4 regions of the Anaerotignum faecicola genome follow, and region 2 is predicted to be linked to each of the others. Evidence: predicted binding sites of a transcription regulator. Region 2 holds the regulator's gene; each other region holds the start of a gene.

Region 1 (4,057 bases), 810 kb from region 2:
GATGGAGGAATACCCTGCCTGCAAAATCATCGTAGTTGACAGCTATTCCGCGACGGTGCAGGAGGGGCTTCTGGTGACAGAGGCGGCAAGAATGGCGGAGGACGGACTGACGCTGGAGGAAGCGGCAAAGCGCATCGAAACGCTGAAAATGACCTCCCGTATTTTCTTTACCACCGCAGACCTTTCCTATCTGCAAAAGGGCGGACGCGTGGGCAAGGCAATGATTCAGGTGGCAAGCATGCTGAAAATCAAGCCCATGATTCAGCTGTACGAAGGGGAGTTGCAGGCGGCAGGCATTGTGCGCAGCAGAAAAAAATCCCTGCAGCGCTTTATTGACGATACCAAGCGATTTTTCAAGGATAAGAATATCAACGATTACCGCATCTGCACAGGCTACGGCTATGACAAAGAGGAATTTGATGCCCTTTATGCGGAAGTGGTTGAGGAAATGCGGCAGCTTGGCTTTCAGGGCGAGGTGGAGCAGTATCACATCGGTTGCACGATTGGCGTGCATACAGGGCCTACACCCATCGGTATTGCGGTCATCAAAAAATATGACGCATAAAGATACGCCGAAAACAGGATTTTGACTTGTTGAACGTCTGAAGGATATGCTATACTTTTTATCAGACAACGAAACAGACAAGAAAGGGATGGACATAACATGAAAAAAAGAGGCTTTGTACTGCTTGCAATTCTGACACTGCTGCTGACCGGCTGCGGCAATGATGATACAACGGTTTTTGATAAGGTGAATACCATTGACGGCGTAACGCTGACCCTGAAGGAGGATACGCTGAAGGCATCCAAGGCTACCTTTGTTCTGAAAAACGATTCCGACAGGGATGTGGAATTTGATCCTGCGGAATATCATCTGGAAACGAAGAAGGGTGATGTTTGGAAGGAAAACATCGGCACAAGGGTGTCCCAATGGAAACGGGACGAAACGGAAACCCTGCCCGCAGGCGAATCTCTGGAAACAACAGTGGAATGGAAGGGGCTTTGCGGCACAATCGGCAAGGGTGAGCATCGGATTATTCTGATTGTAGATGAGCAGCCGATTGCATGTGAATTTGAAAAGGATTAAAAATTAAGCTGAAAAAAAGCTCCTATCCATTCGGATAGGGGCTTTCGTTATGTAGCTGATTTCGACTTAAGCGTTAGCCTTCAATCGCAATCTGGCTTCTCTGTTCGATTGCTTCGGGAGCCTTCTTGGACAGGCTGACTACCAGAACACCGTCCTCATATTTTGCCTTGACATCATCGGGTTTCAAAGCATCGCCTACATAGAAGGTACGGCTGACTGTGCCGGAATACCGTTCCTGACGCAGGTATTTGCCCTTGCCTGCCTGTTTATCGGCATGCTTTTCTGCGGAAACGGTCAGATAGCCATTTTCCAGATGTACCTGAATTTCGTCTTTCTTGAAGCCGGGCAGGTCAATGTCTGCCTCAATCGCATCTTCTGTTTCTCTTACATCGGTACGCAGCAGATGTTTTGCGTGCTTGCCATACAGGAAATTGCCTTTCCCGAAGTACTCTCTCATCAGTGGAGTATCTGCCCAATCTTCATCAAATAAGTTGTCGCCCAAATAATTATGCATCATCATAAGTCATATCTCCTTTCAAAAGATACTTAAAAATTGATTTGCACAATCGGTTCAAATCCGATGTGTTGATTGAGAACAAGAGAAGATATCTTCTTGATTTTTCTCTCTCTCTTTTGTTCGAATACAATATATCACCGGATATTAGCACTGTCAATAGGCGAGTGCTAATATTAACAAAAACTTAACATAATTATTTTGATAAAGAAATGGTGAGAATTCTCCATTGAAAAAGCTTTGTATTTCCTACAATTTTATTCCATATTCCTCTCATATTGATTTACATAATATTATATTTTGCCCTATGAATTTTTCGGAAAATTTTCAAAAAAACGAAAAACAACGGAACTATTTTCATTTTCCCTCGTCCAATAAAAAACCAATATTCGATATTTGAAAGGAGTGTATGTATTATGAAGAAATGGGCAAGAGGATTGGTCGTATGTGCGGCGACGGCAGTATTATCCATCGGGGCGGCGTGCATGGCGTATGCGGCTGAAGGCGAAATCAACGTAAACGGTACAGGTGTGGTGCAGGCAGACCCCGATACAGCGGATATCTCCCTTGAAATCAGCACGGACGGCAAAGCAGCACAGGCGGCACAGAAGGAAAACAACCGCATTACCGCGGCAGTGACAAAAGCCATGACCGACCTGAATGTAAAAAAGGACGATATCGTAACGGCGTATACCTCCGTATACCCCACCTATCGTTACAATGACGAAACAGGCAAGCGCACCATCACAGGCTACCATGCAGAAACCCATTTGCAGGTGAAAACAAAGGACATCAACAACACAGGCAAATATATTGATGCGGCATTGCAGGCAGGCGCAACCGGCACAAACGGCGTTTCCTTCTCCATCGCAGACCAGAGCAAATATTACGGGCAGGCATTGCAGGCAGCTGTGAAAAATGCAGAAAAATCCGCAGCCGCAATCGCACAGGCATACGGCAAGCCTCTGGGTGCCGTGAAAAATGTCAGCGAGATTTCCAGAAATTACTATTATATGAATACCGATTCCAATGCAAAGAGCAGCATGATGGCAACAGAGGATGCTGTGGCAGACGGCGGTCTCGGCACAACCATCAGCTACGGCAAAATTGAAATTACCGCGAATATCTCCGTTACTTATGGGTTTTAATGGATTTCGGACCGATTGGAATTGAATTTTGGACGACAGAAAGCCCTCTCGGTTCTCACCGAGAGGGCTTTTTTATGTGCCGATGCTGATTTCCGCTCCATCGGCACCCTTCCCCTTTTCCGTCCACAAAGCTGCCCATAAAAACAAAAGGCTGCCAAAATTACACCCGAACAGGAGCCTCTTTGTTCTGAAAGGAAACCACTTCTGTTTCTTGCTTTCCACGATCCTCCGGGCTTCTTTTCTATAAAGCTCCATTTTCTCTTGCATTTTGGGCGAAGCACTTTGTATAATGCTAGTATACATCGTACACCGATGTACGATACAAGTCCTTTTCTGCATTTTTGGGGGTACCTTTTATGAAAAAAGAGAAAAATTTATTTTCGATTGGCGAAATTGCAAAAGCACTCGGTGTGACACGCCGCATCATTCTCAACTATGAGCAGCGCGGACTGATTCAGCCGGATATCAAGGAAGGCACTACCGGCAACCGCTACTATACCATCGACAGCTTCACGAAGCTGCGCAGCATCCGCATCTTTCAAAATCTGGGGCTTTCTCTGGATGAAATCCGCGCATATTTCAACGATTCCTCCGATATTCTGCCGCTGATCCGCCGTCTGGAAAAGCTGCGTGATGAGCTGAATCTGAACATCGAGAAGCTATATGAACGGGTGCAGACAGGCGAGGCACAGATTAAGACCATCCGACTGGAGCGGCAGCGCATCTACCGCCGCAGCTATCACAGCGAAACGATTGCAGAGCGAACGGTGGCACTGCGGAATACCGCCTTAGAAGCCATGCATGCCTACGGAACAGATACCACGCGGCGGATGTACTTCACAGAATACCCTGTCACCGCAAAGGCAGAGGTTTCCTTCTGCGTGGCGATTCCGCCCGAAAGCGAGGGGGAATTTGTCGAATGGACAGAGTCTATGCCTGCGCTCTGCATTTATCACCACGGGGCGTATGAGGAGATGTATGACGTGGTGCAAAAGCTTTTGGAATATGCCAAGGAAAACGGCTTAGAGCCGCGCGGTATGGTGCGGAACACCTATCTGGAGGGGCCGCCGCAGCATAAGGACCCACACAAGTTTATCACACAGGTGGCACTGCCATTAGGCTAAGTCGAAATCAGGCTTTCTCTGCAGCACAAATCAGGGAAAGCCTTTTTTAATATTCCTGCTTCAGCCTTCTGAGGATTTCCACATCCGCAGGGCAGAAGGGGTAAGCATCAATCTCCTTTGTGGTGATCCAGCGGATATCGTGATGCTCCAGCTTCTGCGGCTCGCCCTCTGCGATTTTCGCATG
Region 2 (4,057 bases):
TGTATGTAGATGCGCTGACGGCAGAAATCCGAGCGCAGGGCAAGCGGTATGAAAATCGCGAGGTTGTTTCGGTATTTTTTGGCGGCGGAACGCCAACAGCACTGGAAATTCCTATGCTGGCACAGCTGATGCAGGCGATTAGGGAAAGCTTTCGGGTTACGGCAGATGCAGAGCTGACGACAGAGGCGAACCCGGGAACGCTGAGCTATGAAATGGCGGCGGCGTTGAAGAAAATGGGCTTTAACCGCCTGAGCATGGGCGTGCAGGCATGGCAAAATTCCATTCTGCACAGGCTGGGCAGAATCCACACGATAGAGGAATTTCTGGAAAATTATCATGCGGTGCGGCAGGCAGGCTTTGAGAATGTGAATGTAGATTTGATGTTTGCATTGCCGGGGCAAAGCATGGCACAATGGCAGGAAACAGTGCGGCAGATTGCGGCATTGAAGCCGGAGCATATTTCCGCTTACAGCCTGATTATAGAGGAAGGTACGCCGTTTTATGAAAGCTACCGCACCGGAAAGCTGGAATTGGTATCGGAGGAGATGGACAGAGAAATGTACCACTGGACAGTGGACACCCTTGCGGAGTGGGGGTATGGACAGTATGAAATTTCCAATTTCGCAAAGGTGGGCAGACAGAGCCGCCACAATCGCATTTACTGGCAGGCGGAGGAATACCTTGGGATGGGCTTGGGCGCACATTCTTATATGGATGGAAAGCGCTTTCACAACAGCTATGATTTGCAAAAATATATTTCTGCGAAAGGAGATACTTCCTTATTAAGAGAGGATACAGAGTTGATTACAGAAACGGATGCATTGGCGGAATTTATGTTTCTGGGGCTGCGGCTGACGGAGGGCGTTTCGTTTGTGCGATTCCGACAGCGATTCGGGAAGGAAATGGACACCGTTTATGGGAAGGAATTACAGGAGCTGGCAGAGCTGGGGCTGCTTTTGCGCGACGAAAGCGGTGTGCGGCTGAGCAGAAGGGGGATTGATGTGAGCAATGCGGTGTTTGAGCGGTTCCTTTTATGAAAGAATATGAATGAATTGTAAACATTTTCAAAAATCATAAAAAATTTCAGATTAGCACTTGACATCTTCGGTGGCTAGTGCTATCTTTATATACAGAAGTTAGCACTCAAGTTAAACGAGTGCTAATAAAAGAAAAAGGAGGCGACGGTATGGCATTAAGTGACAGAAAGATACAGATTTTGCAGGCCATTATCAATGATTACATTGAAACGGCGGAGCCCGTCGGTTCCAGAACCATTGCAAAGAAATATAACTTAGGTATCAGCTCTGCAACGATTCGGAATGAAATGAGCGATCTGGAGGAAATGGGGCTGATTTTACAGCCGCACGCATCCAGCGGCAGAATTCCTTCCGATATGGGCTACAGGCTCTATGTAGACCATCTGATGCAGCAGAAGGAGCTGAAGCCGGAGGAAAAGAAATATCTGCAAAGCGTGGTCGCGCGAGATATCAATCAGATTGACTATCTGATGGAGGAATCCGCAAAGGCTTTGTCCCTGCTGACAAATTACACGACCTTTGTTTCGGAGCCTGTCGGGCAGAGAACGAGAATCAAACAGATTCGCCTGCTTCCGTTTGACAGCAGCTCCGTGTTGCTTATCATCGCAACGGGTGACAACTTCATTAAGAACCATGTCATCAAGATGGACAGCGCACCAACGGAGGAAAAAATCTTCTATATGGGCTGTTGCTTGAACAATGTGCTGCAGGGCTGCGCGCTGAATGAAATCGATGGCGTGGTGGTCAGCAAGCTGCAGGCAGAACTGAAGGAGTATCAGGAATTATTGCAGCCGATTCTCAAAGCGATTGAAATTACGATGCGGTCGGCGGAAAAGGTACAGGTTCACATGAGCGGTGCCAAGAATATGCTGGCGTTCCCCGAATTTTCGGATATCCAGAAGGCAAAATCTCTGATCCAGACCTTGGAGGAAAAGGATCAGCTGGTAACGATGCTGAAGGAAAGCTCCGGCAATGATATCCAGATTATGATCGGCAGTGAGAACAGCGTGCAGGGCATGCAGGATTGCAGTGTAATCACAGCGACGTATAAAATGGGGGATAATACAAGAGGTACCATTGGCATTGTCGGTCCAACCCGAATGGATTATTCACAGGTTATTTCCGTATTGAATGGAATGGTGCAGAGCATTGAAAAAGTATTGCGGAATCTATCCGATGGGAACCATAAAAATACTTAGAAATGAGGGAACAACGTGGAAGAAATGAAAAAAGACGAAGCTCTGGAGGAACAGCAGACGACGGCAGAAGCAGCAGAAGCAGCGGAAGCTGAGGCAGTTCAGGCAGAAGAGATTCCAGATGCTGTGGATGAAACGGCAGAAAAAATCGCGAAGCTGGAACAGCAGGCTGCGGATAATCTGGACAAATATCAAAGAACACTGGCGGAATTTGATAACTTCCGTAAGCGTACAATAAAAGAAAAAGCCGTGATGTATGATGACGGCGTAAGAAGTACCATTGAAAAGCTTCTGACAGTTATCGACAATCTGGAACGTGCCGTTGCGGTACAGGAAGGAAAGGTCGATGCGGACGATGCTTTCTTCAAGGGCGTGAAAATGACTCTGGTGCAGTTCCGGGAAATTCTGCACAGCATGGGCGTGGAGGAAATCAAGGCACTGGGCGAGAAATTCGACCCCAACCTGCACGCGGCAGTTGCGCATGAGGATGATGAAAGCTATGGTGAAAACGAAGTCATTCTGGAAATGCTGAAGGGCTATAAGTATAAAGATAAGGTGATTCGCCACAGTATGGTTAAGGTGGCAAACTGAGTACAAAATAAAAATGAACAATGTTCTTTTAGGAGGAATTGATTATGGGAAAAATTATTGGTATTGACTTAGGTACAACAAACTCTTGTGTAGCAGTAATGGAAGGCGGTCAGCCTGTTGTTATCGTAAACAGCGACGGTGCAAGAACGACACCCTCTGTTGTCGGCTTTGCAAAAAACGGCGAAAGACTGATTGGTGAAACAGCAAAACGTCAGGCAATTACAAACCCTGACAACACTATTTCTTCCATCAAGAGCCACATGGGTGAAAATTATAAGGTAAACATTGAAGGCAAGGCATATTCTCCTCAGGAAATCTCTGCTATGATTCTGCAGAAGCTGAAAGCAGACGCAGAGGCTTATCTGGGCGAAACCGTAACAGAGGCAGTTATCACTGTTCCTGCTTACTTCAATGACTCTCAGAGACAGGCAACAAAGGATGCCGGCAAAATTGCAGGTCTGGATGTAAAGCGTATCATCAACGAACCCACATCCGCAGCACTGGCATACGGTCTGGATAACGAAAACGAACAGAAAATCATGGTTTATGACCTGGGCGGCGGTACCTTCGACGTTTCCATCATCGAAATCGGTGACGGTGTTATCGAGGTTCTGGCTACAAACGGTAACACACATCTGGGCGGCGATGACTTCGACCAGAGAGTGATTAACTTCCTGGTAGATGAATTCAAGAAAGCAGAAGGCATGGATTTGTCTAAGGATAAAATGGCAATGCAGAGACTGAAAGAAGCAGCAGAAAAGGCGAAAAAGGAGCTGTCCACAGTAACCTCCACAAACATCAATCTGCCTTTCATCACAATGAATCAGGATGGTCCTAAGCATCTGGATATCACACTGACAAGAGCAAAATTTGACGAACTGACACATGACCTGGTAGAAAGCACCATGGGCCCCGTAAAACAGGCGCTGGCTGATGCAGGTCTGTCCACAGATGAAATCGATAAGGTTCTGCTGGTTGGCGGTTCCACAAGAATCCCTGCCGTACAGGATGCAGTAAAGAAATACACAGGCAAGGAGCCCTTCAAGGGCATCAACCCCGATGAATGTGTTGCAGTCGGTGCAGCAATTCAGGGTGGTAAGATGGCAGGTGATGAGGGCGCAGGCTCTATCCTGCTGCTGGATGTAACGCCTCTGTCTCTGGGTATTGAAACTCTGGGCGGTGTTGCAACAAAGCTGATTGACAGAAACACAACCATCCCTACAAATAAAAAAC
Region 3 (4,057 bases), on a different contig from region 2:
GATGACGAACGCTTCTCTGCGTATGTATTCAAAACCATTGCCGACCCCTATATCGGCCGCCTGAACCTGTTCCGCGTGATGACAGGTAAGCTGGATACTACCATGAGTGTCTATAATGAAGAAAAGGATACCGTCGAAAAGGTTGGACGTTTGTATGTTATGCGGGGGAAGGAGCAGATTGAGGTGGATGAGCTGCACTCCGGTGATATCGGCGCACTGGCAAAGCTTTCCAACACCTCTACACAGGATACCCTTTCTCTGAAGGATGCAAATATTATCATTCCCAAGATTGCGCTGCCTGGCTCCGTGCTTTGCATGGCAATCAAACCGAAGGGCAAGGGCGATGAGGATAAGCTTTCCGCAGCCCTGACAAAGATTCGTGAGGAAGACCCCACGATTAAGATGGAAGTAAACCCCGAAACCAAACAGACGCTGGTTTATGGCGTTGGCGAACAGCAGCTGGATGTTATGGTGCAGAAGCTGAAAGCAAAATATAAGATTGAGGTTGATCTGACAGACCCCATCATCCCTTACAGAGAAACCATCAAGGCAAAAGCATCCGTTCGCGGTCGTTATAAAAAGCAGTCCGGCGGTCATGGTCAGTTTGGTGACGTTGTGATGGAATTTGAGCCCAGCTATGATACCACAACACCTGTTATCTTTGAAGAAAAAATCTTCGGCGGCTCCGTTCCCAAGCAGTATTTCCCTGCGGTTGAAAAGGGCTTGCAGGAATGTGTACAGAGCGGCGTGCTGGCAGGCTATCCCGTTGTTGGTCTGAAGGCTACCCTGACAGATGGCTCCTACCATCCCGTTGACTCCTCCGAAATGGCGTTCAAGATGGCAACCTCTGTTGCATTCAAGGAAGGGATTCCACAGGCAAAGCCCGTCATTCTGGAACCCATCGAACACGTTGAGGTGCTGATTCCCGATAAATACATGGGCGACATCATGGGCGATATCACAAAACGCCGTGGGCGCATTTTGAGCATGGATGCAGTCGGCATGAAGAAGTGCATTGTTGCAGAGGTTCCTACCGCAGAAATGCACAAATACGCAACCGACCTGCGCTCCATGACACAGAGCCGTGGTGAATACAGACATCATTTTGAAAGATATGAGGAAGCACCCATGGAGGTACAGAAAAAGATTATTGAAGCACGCGCCGCTGAAAAAGAAAAATAATTTCCGAAAAGTGGCAGATGCAACAGATTTTTCTGAAATAATATGATAAAATGAACCACGAGAAGATATTTTTTCCTCTCGTGGTTTTTTATTTTGATTTTGGACGATACTTGGATAGGTCAATCGGAAGGAGGCTTTTCTATGTACGATATCGGGATTATCGGCGGCGGCCCTGCGGCGTTATCGGCGGCGGTCAGCGCAAGGCAGCGGAATAAAAGCGTTTGCATCTTCGGCAGAAGTCTGGATAGCTCTCTGCTGTTTGCGGCGGAGAAGGTTGATAATTACCTTGGTCTGCCCGATTTAAGCGGCGAGGAGCTGCTGAATCAGTTTTATGCCCACGCCAGAAAGCAGGGCGTGGAGTTTGTGGAATCGCGCATCAAGCAGATTATGCCCATGGGAGAGTATTTTGTTATCAATGCGGATAATAATTTCGTGCAGGCAAAAACGCTGATTCTGGCAACGGGCATCAATAAAAGCCGCGGCATTGCGGGCGAAACGGAGTATCTCGGCAAGGGGGTCAGCTATTGCGCGACCTGCGATGGGATGCTTTATCGCGGTAAAAATGTTGTGGTTGTGGGCGAAAATGCAGAGGGGGAGGCAGAGGCAAACTTCCTTGCGGATGTCTGCGCGCGCGTGACGTATCTGCCTTTGTATCAGCCGGTGATGTATTTAAAGGAAAACATCCATTTAAAGGAAGGAAAACCGCAGGCGGTGCTTGGCGAGAATGGCAGGGTTTCCGCGCTGGAGGTGGGGGGAGAAGCGATTCCCTGTGATGGGATTTTCTTTGCGAAAAACAGCACAGCCCCCGAAAGTTTGCTGTTTGGGCTGGAAACGGATGGCAAGAATATCGTGGTTGACCGTGCGATGAAAACGAATCTTCCCGGCGTTTTTGCGGCAGGAGACTGCACCGGTGCGCCGTATCAGATTGCGAAGGCGGTCGGCGAGGGACTGGTTGCGGCATTGAGCGCGGCGGCATATCTGGATGAAGGCAACCGAAAATAAGAGTGGACAGGTGTGGACAGATTGGACACGAAAAGGACAGCAAAAAAAGCAAAAGCGGACAGCGGAAATGGACAGAGATTGTATGTGAAGGCATACAGTCTCTTTTTTTATGAACTTTTTAAACAATTTGTGAATTTTCAAAAAGGGTCTTGAATATAACTGGATATGGTGTTAATATAGGTATTGTAAATTAGCACTCGGATTAGATGAGTGCTAACAGATAGAAAATTATAGGAGGTAATGAAAATGAAACTTGCACCATTAGGAGATAAAGTCGTATTGAAACAGGTAGAAGCACAGGAAACCACAAAATCCGGCATTGTGCTGACAAGTCAGGCGAAGGAAAAGCCGCAGGAAGCAATCGTTGTTGCTGTCGGCCCCGGCGGCATGGTTGGCGATACCAAGATTGAGATGGTAGTGAAGGAGGGCGACCATGTGCTGTATTCCAAATATGGCGCAATGGAAGTGAAATATGACGGCGAGGAATACCTGATTATGCGTCAGAATGATATTCTGGCAATCATCAAGGATTGATTTTAATTGATTTTTGAAAATAAAAATTTGAAAATTTGATTGGAGGAAAGCATTATGGCAAAAGAAATCAAATACAGCACCGATGCCAGAAACGCAATGGCGGCAGGTGTGGATAAGCTGGCAAATACAGTAAAGGTAACACTGGGGCCCAAGGGCAGAAACGTGGTTCTGGACAGAAAATTCACTTCTCCCCTGATTACAAACGACGGCGTTACAATTGCAAAGGATATTGAGCTGGAGGACCCTTATGAAAACATGGGCGCACAGCTGGTAAAAGAGGTTGCGACACAGACAAATGATGTTGCCGGCGACGGTACTACAACAGCGACCGTTCTGGCACAGGCAATGATTCAGGAGGGTCTGAAGAATATTGCGGCAGGCGCAAACCCCATTATTCTCAGACGCGGGATGCAGAAGGCAACGGAAGCAGCTGTTGCAGAAATCAAGGGAATGAGCCAGTCCGTTACCACAAGCAAGCACATTGCAAACGTAGCGGCAATCTCCGCAGGGGATGAGGAAGTCGGCAAGATGATTGCGGAAGCAATGGATAAGGTTACAAATGACGGCGTTATTACCATTGAGGAATCCAAGACCATGAAAACAGAGCTGGCTCTGGTAGAAGGGATGCAGTTCGACAGAGGGTATCTTTCCGCATACATGTCTACGGATATGGATAAGATGGTAGCGGTTCTGGAGGAGCCTCTGATTCTGATTACAGATAAGAAAATTTCCAATATTCAGGAAATCCTGCCGATTCTGGAGCAGGTAATGCAGACAGGCAGAAAGCTGCTTTTGATTGCAGAGGACGTAGAAAGCGAGGTTCTGGCAACTCTGGTTGTGAACAAGCTGCGTAATGTATTCACCTGCGTTGCGGTAAAGGCACCCGGCTACGGCGAAAGAAGAAAAGCACAGCTGGCAGATATCGCGGCACTGACAGGCGGTCAGGTTATCTCCGAGGAGGTTGGCATTTCCCTGCAGGATGCAACCTTGGATATGTTGGGTACCGCGAAAACGGTTCGTGTGGAAAAGGAAGCAACCATCATCGCAGACGGTGCGGGTGACAAGGCTGCCATCGAAGCGCGTATCGCACAGATCAAAAAGGGCATGGAAGAAACAGATTCCGCATTTGATAAGGAAAAATATCAGGAAAGACTGGCAAAGCTTTCCGGCGGCGTAGCTGTGATCAAGGTTGGTGCGGCAACAGAAACAGAAATGAAGGAAAAGAAGCTGCGTATGGAGGATGCACTGGCGGCAACAAAGGCAGCAGTGGAGGAAGGTATTGTAGCCGGCGGCGGTACTGCTCTGGTTCATGCCATGGATAAGGTAAAAGCAGCCTGCG
Region 4 (4,057 bases), on a different contig from region 2:
AACAGCCTCGGTCAGCTGACCGCCTTCCTCATAGCCGACATACCCGGGAGGCGCACCAATCAGACGAGACACGCTGAATTTTTCCATGTATTCGGTCATATCGATACGAACCATGTTCTTTTCATCGTCAAACAGGCATTCTGCCAGTGTTTTTGCCAGCTCTGTCTTACCAACACCGGTAGGACCGAGGAACAGGAACGAACCGATGGGTCTGTTTGCACTCTGGATGCCGGCACGACTTCTCAGAATTGCTTCGGAAACCTTTGTAACGGCTTCCTCCTGCCCGACAACTCTTTCGTGCAGAATATCCTCCAGATGCAACAGCTTATCTCTTTCGCCCTCCATCAGCTTTGCAACAGGAATCCCCGTCCAACGCTCAATGATACGGGCGATTTCTTCTTCTGTTACTTTGTCACGCAGCAGGGTATTTCTGCCACTGTTTTCCTCTGCAAGGTGTTCCTTCTCCTGCAATTCCTTCTGGAGCTGAGGCAGCTTGCCGTATTTCAGCTCTGCCGCCTTATTCAGGTCATATTTTCTTTCTGCCGCTTCGATTTCGGCATTGACATCTTCAATTTCCTCTCTCAGCTTCTGCACAACGCCGATGGCATCCTTTTCATTCTGCCATTTTGCCTGCAAAGCAGAGAAGTTTTCACGCATTTCAGCCAGTTCCTTCTGGATTTCCTGCAAATGCTCCTTAGACAGCTTATCATCCTCTTTTTTCAGTGCCGCTTCTTCGATTTCATGCTGAATGATTTTTCTCTGGATTACATCCAGCTCGGTAGGCATGGAGTCCATTTCGGTACGAATCATCGCGCACGCTTCATCCACCAAGTCAATCGCTTTATCGGGCAGGAATCTATCCGAAATGTATCTGTTGGACAGGGTTGCCGCCGCAATGATTGCCTGATCCTGAATTTTTACGCCATGATAAACCTCATATCTTTCCTTCAGACCACGCAGAATAGCGATGGTATCCTCAACCGTAGGCTCATTGACCATAACCGGCTGGAACCGACGTTCCAGAGCAGGGTCTTTTTCCACATACTGTCTGTATTCATTCAGTGTAGTTGCACCGATACAATGCAGCTCACCTCTTGCCAGCATAGGCTTCAACAGGTTGCCTGCATCCATTGCGCCGTCCGTTTTGCCTGCACCGACAATCGTATGCAGCTCATCAATAAAGAGGATAATCTTACCTTCGCTCTTTCTAACCTCATTCAGAACGGCTTTCAGTCTCTCCTCAAATTCACCACGGAATTTTGCGCCTGCAATCAGAGAACCCATATCCAGAGAGAAGATGGTTTTATCCTTCAGGCTGTTGGGTACATCCTCCTTGACGATACGCTGTGCCAGACCTTCTGCAATGGCGGTTTTGCCGACACCGGGTTCACCAATCAGAACAGGGTTGTTTTTCGTCTTTCTGGACAGAATACGGATGACGTTTCTGATTTCATCGTCACGCCCAATCACAGGATCAAGCTTTTTGCTTCTTGCCTTTTCCACTAGGTCTGTGCCATATTTCTTTAAAGCATCATAGGTTGCTTCGGGAGAATCACTGGTTACTCTGGTGTTGCCACGGACGGTTGCCAGAATTTTCATAAAGCCGTCTCTGTCCACGTTGTACTGACGGAACAGCTCCTTCAAAGCGGCATTGGGTGCATTGACCATTGCCATAAAGATATGCTCTACGGAAACATATTCGTCCGTCATATTTTCTGCCAGCTTTTCTGCCGCGGTCAGTGCTTTTTCCAGATCAACCGCAACTCTTGTTTCGCCGCCGCTGACACGAGGCAGCCGTTTTACCTCATTCTCCACTGCCTGCGTCAAGCCGTTGACATTGATATTCATCTTCTGCAGCAGTCCCGGAATCAAGCCATCCTCCTGCTGGAGCAAAGCCAACAGCAAATGCTGCTGATCCAACTGCGGATTCCCATATTCAACTGCATTCGACTGGGCGTTTTGAATGGCCTCCAAAGATTTTTGTGTAAATTTCTGTAAGTTCATAACCATTCCACCTTTCAAATGTTTTTTACAAATTCAGGTGATGGGGGATAGCTCCATTCGGGTATCTCCTTATCACAAGACCTATTATATACTGTTAGCACTCGCTTGTAAAGAGTGCTAACAAAAGTTTTTTGTAAATTTTTTGTAACGAAAGAATGAATAAATTATACATATTTTTTCCATTCAACACTTATGCAGCTGTAAAATAGAGGAATTTTTTTTCATTTTTCCGCATCTGAACAGGTGGAAACAAGCCATCTATCACAATTATCCTTTTCCCTTAATATCTTAAATTGATATTGGAAAGGGATACCTGCGCATCATAGCCTTTTTCTGCTATCATATATTCCATACCCTTTTTTGCCAAATCAATATGGTTTTTCGGCGCTACTACAATTTCTTTAATCGGAAGCAATTTATCCGTCAGTTGAATTTGCACATAGGGAATAAGAAAGCCGTCCTTCTCTCTATAAAGACCCGTCCCCTTCTTTTTGAAGATAAACCGATATTCCTGCTCCTCCCGAAAGGCACTGTTTTTGAAAAACATGGCATAAATCGCTGTGATTTTCTGGAATTTTCTGCATGCCTTTTTATATTCCTCACAATCTCTGTTTTTTGCACCTGCCTCGATAATCTCTGAAAAGGAAAGCTGCATTTCATTCGGAATCCCTTCGTTTAAAATTCTGCGAACAATCTTTTTCTGTTCTTCCATTTCATACAGCACCAAGCCATGATACTCAATGGTATTGTTTTCTTCAATGCGTGCAATCAGCCGCTTGCTGTCAAAGCCGATGTTATAGCCGGTTTCATTCCCAAATTCAGACCACATGGTAATGCTGTCTCTGCAATTAGAAAAGGACAGCACGAAATATTCCTTGCTCCTGCCGCCGCCGCAGAGAATATTTTCCTCCAAAACATCCTCTAAAAACATATCGCACAGGGATTTTTCCTCGATTAACTCACAGCAGACCTCACGAATAATCGTTTCAATATAAGAAAACTCCTTGGGGTCATTCAAAAAATCGCTTTTGGTTGCCCAAAAACAATTTGAATGTAAAATCCCGTTGACTCCCTTGCTTTTTGTGTAATGATAAAGAACTGACGCATCAGCGACGTGCTGCAGCTTCACCTGTTTATTTGACATATTCTTTCCCTCTTTCTTCTCCTTACACCCTTGCAAGCAATCTTTCCAGTCTCCACAGGAAACCGTTTTTCTGTATCTCAGATTTTGCAAACTGGATGGGATGGTCAATATAATACTGCTGCACACCAATCTTATCTCTCCCGTTTTTCCCCTTCTTCACATAAGTACCCAAGGAGGTCAATTCTCTTGCCTTCACATTATCCATCAAAATCAAATCCAGATAGAAGGAAAACCAATCCTTGTGCTCCTTGGAAAGAATCGGGGCAGCAATTTCCACCCTGCGCTGCTGGTTTCTTGTCATGATATCTGCCGAGGAAATATAAATCTGCCGTGCCTCTCCCTTGCCAAAGCAATAAATACGGGAATGCTCCAAAAAGCGCCCGACAATGCTCGTCACGCGAATATTCTCGGTTTTTTCGGGAATCCCTGGTAAAATACAGCAAATCCCACGCACGATTAAATCAATCTGCACGCCTGCACAGGAGGCCTCGGATAGCTTATCAATCAAATCCCGCTCTGTGATGGAATTTGTTTTAATGATGATTCTGCCATTCTTCCCCTTTGCAATCTCATTGTCAATCAAGCGAAGCAGTCCCTTTTTCATATCATAGGGCGCAATCAGCAGGCGGGAATAGCTTTCCTCCAAATTCCCAATCAACATATTGGAAAAAAATGCAGCCGCATTTTGTCCTAGCTCCTCATTCGCACTCATCAAGCAAAAATCCGTATAAAGTCCTGCTGTTTTTTCATTGTAATTCCCTGTGCCGATTTGCGTGATGTAGGAAATCGTGTTCCGCTCCTGATATGTAATCAAGCATATCTTGGAATGACATTTAAAGCCCTCCTGCCCATAAACGATGCGGCAGCCTGCCTCCTCCAGCACCTTTGCCCACTCGATATTATTCTTTT

Evidence for each region. Region 2 encodes HrcA, which represses chaperone genes, less so after heat shock. Its sites were predicted from a motif close to TGTTAGCACTCNNNNNNNNNGAGTGCTAACA; they were not measured.
Region 1: a site for HrcA is predicted at 1,747-1,777, ahead of EJE48_RS04975 (Hsp20/alpha crystallin family protein). Genes of this name have one in related genera too.
Region 3: a site for HrcA is predicted at 2,373-2,403, ahead of EJE48_RS07200 (co-chaperone GroES). Genes of this name have one in related genera too.
Region 4: a site for HrcA is predicted at 2,097-2,127, ahead of clpB (ATP-dependent chaperone ClpB). Genes of this name have one in related genera too.

Annotation. Positions count from the first base shown of each region.
Region 1 is NZ_BHVZ01000001.1:1,016,394-1,020,450, forward strand. Features, by position in the region: gene EJE48_RS04965 (DegV family protein) at 1-565, shown strand, start outside; gene EJE48_RS04970 (immunoglobulin-like domain-containing protein) at 665-1,087, shown strand; gene EJE48_RS04975 (Hsp20/alpha crystallin family protein) at 1,161-1,607, opposite strand; gene EJE48_RS04980 (SIMPL domain-containing protein) at 2,018-2,749, shown strand; gene EJE48_RS04985 (MerR family transcriptional regulator) at 3,106-3,873, shown strand; gene EJE48_RS04990 ((deoxy)nucleoside triphosphate pyrophosphohydrolase) at 3,920-4,057, opposite strand, start outside.
Region 2 is NZ_BHVZ01000001.1:206,632-210,688, reverse strand. Features, by position in the region: gene hemW (radical SAM family heme chaperone HemW) at 1-1,037, shown strand, start outside; gene hrcA (heat-inducible transcriptional repressor HrcA) at 1,187-2,236, shown strand; gene grpE (nucleotide exchange factor GrpE) at 2,261-2,824, shown strand; gene dnaK (molecular chaperone DnaK) at 2,869-4,057, shown strand, end outside.
Region 3 is NZ_BHVZ01000002.1:293,828-297,884, reverse strand. Features, by position in the region: gene fusA (elongation factor G) at 1-1,182, shown strand, start outside; gene EJE48_RS07205 (NAD(P)/FAD-dependent oxidoreductase) at 1,324-2,184, shown strand; gene EJE48_RS07200 (co-chaperone GroES) at 2,431-2,718, shown strand; gene groL (chaperonin GroEL) at 2,773-4,057, shown strand, end outside.
Region 4 is NZ_BHVZ01000010.1:122,491-126,547, reverse strand. Features, by position in the region: gene clpB (ATP-dependent chaperone ClpB) at 1-2,004, opposite strand, end outside; gene EJE48_RS09500 (DUF2971 domain-containing protein) at 2,285-3,148, opposite strand; gene ppk1 (polyphosphate kinase 1) at 3,171-4,057, opposite strand, start outside.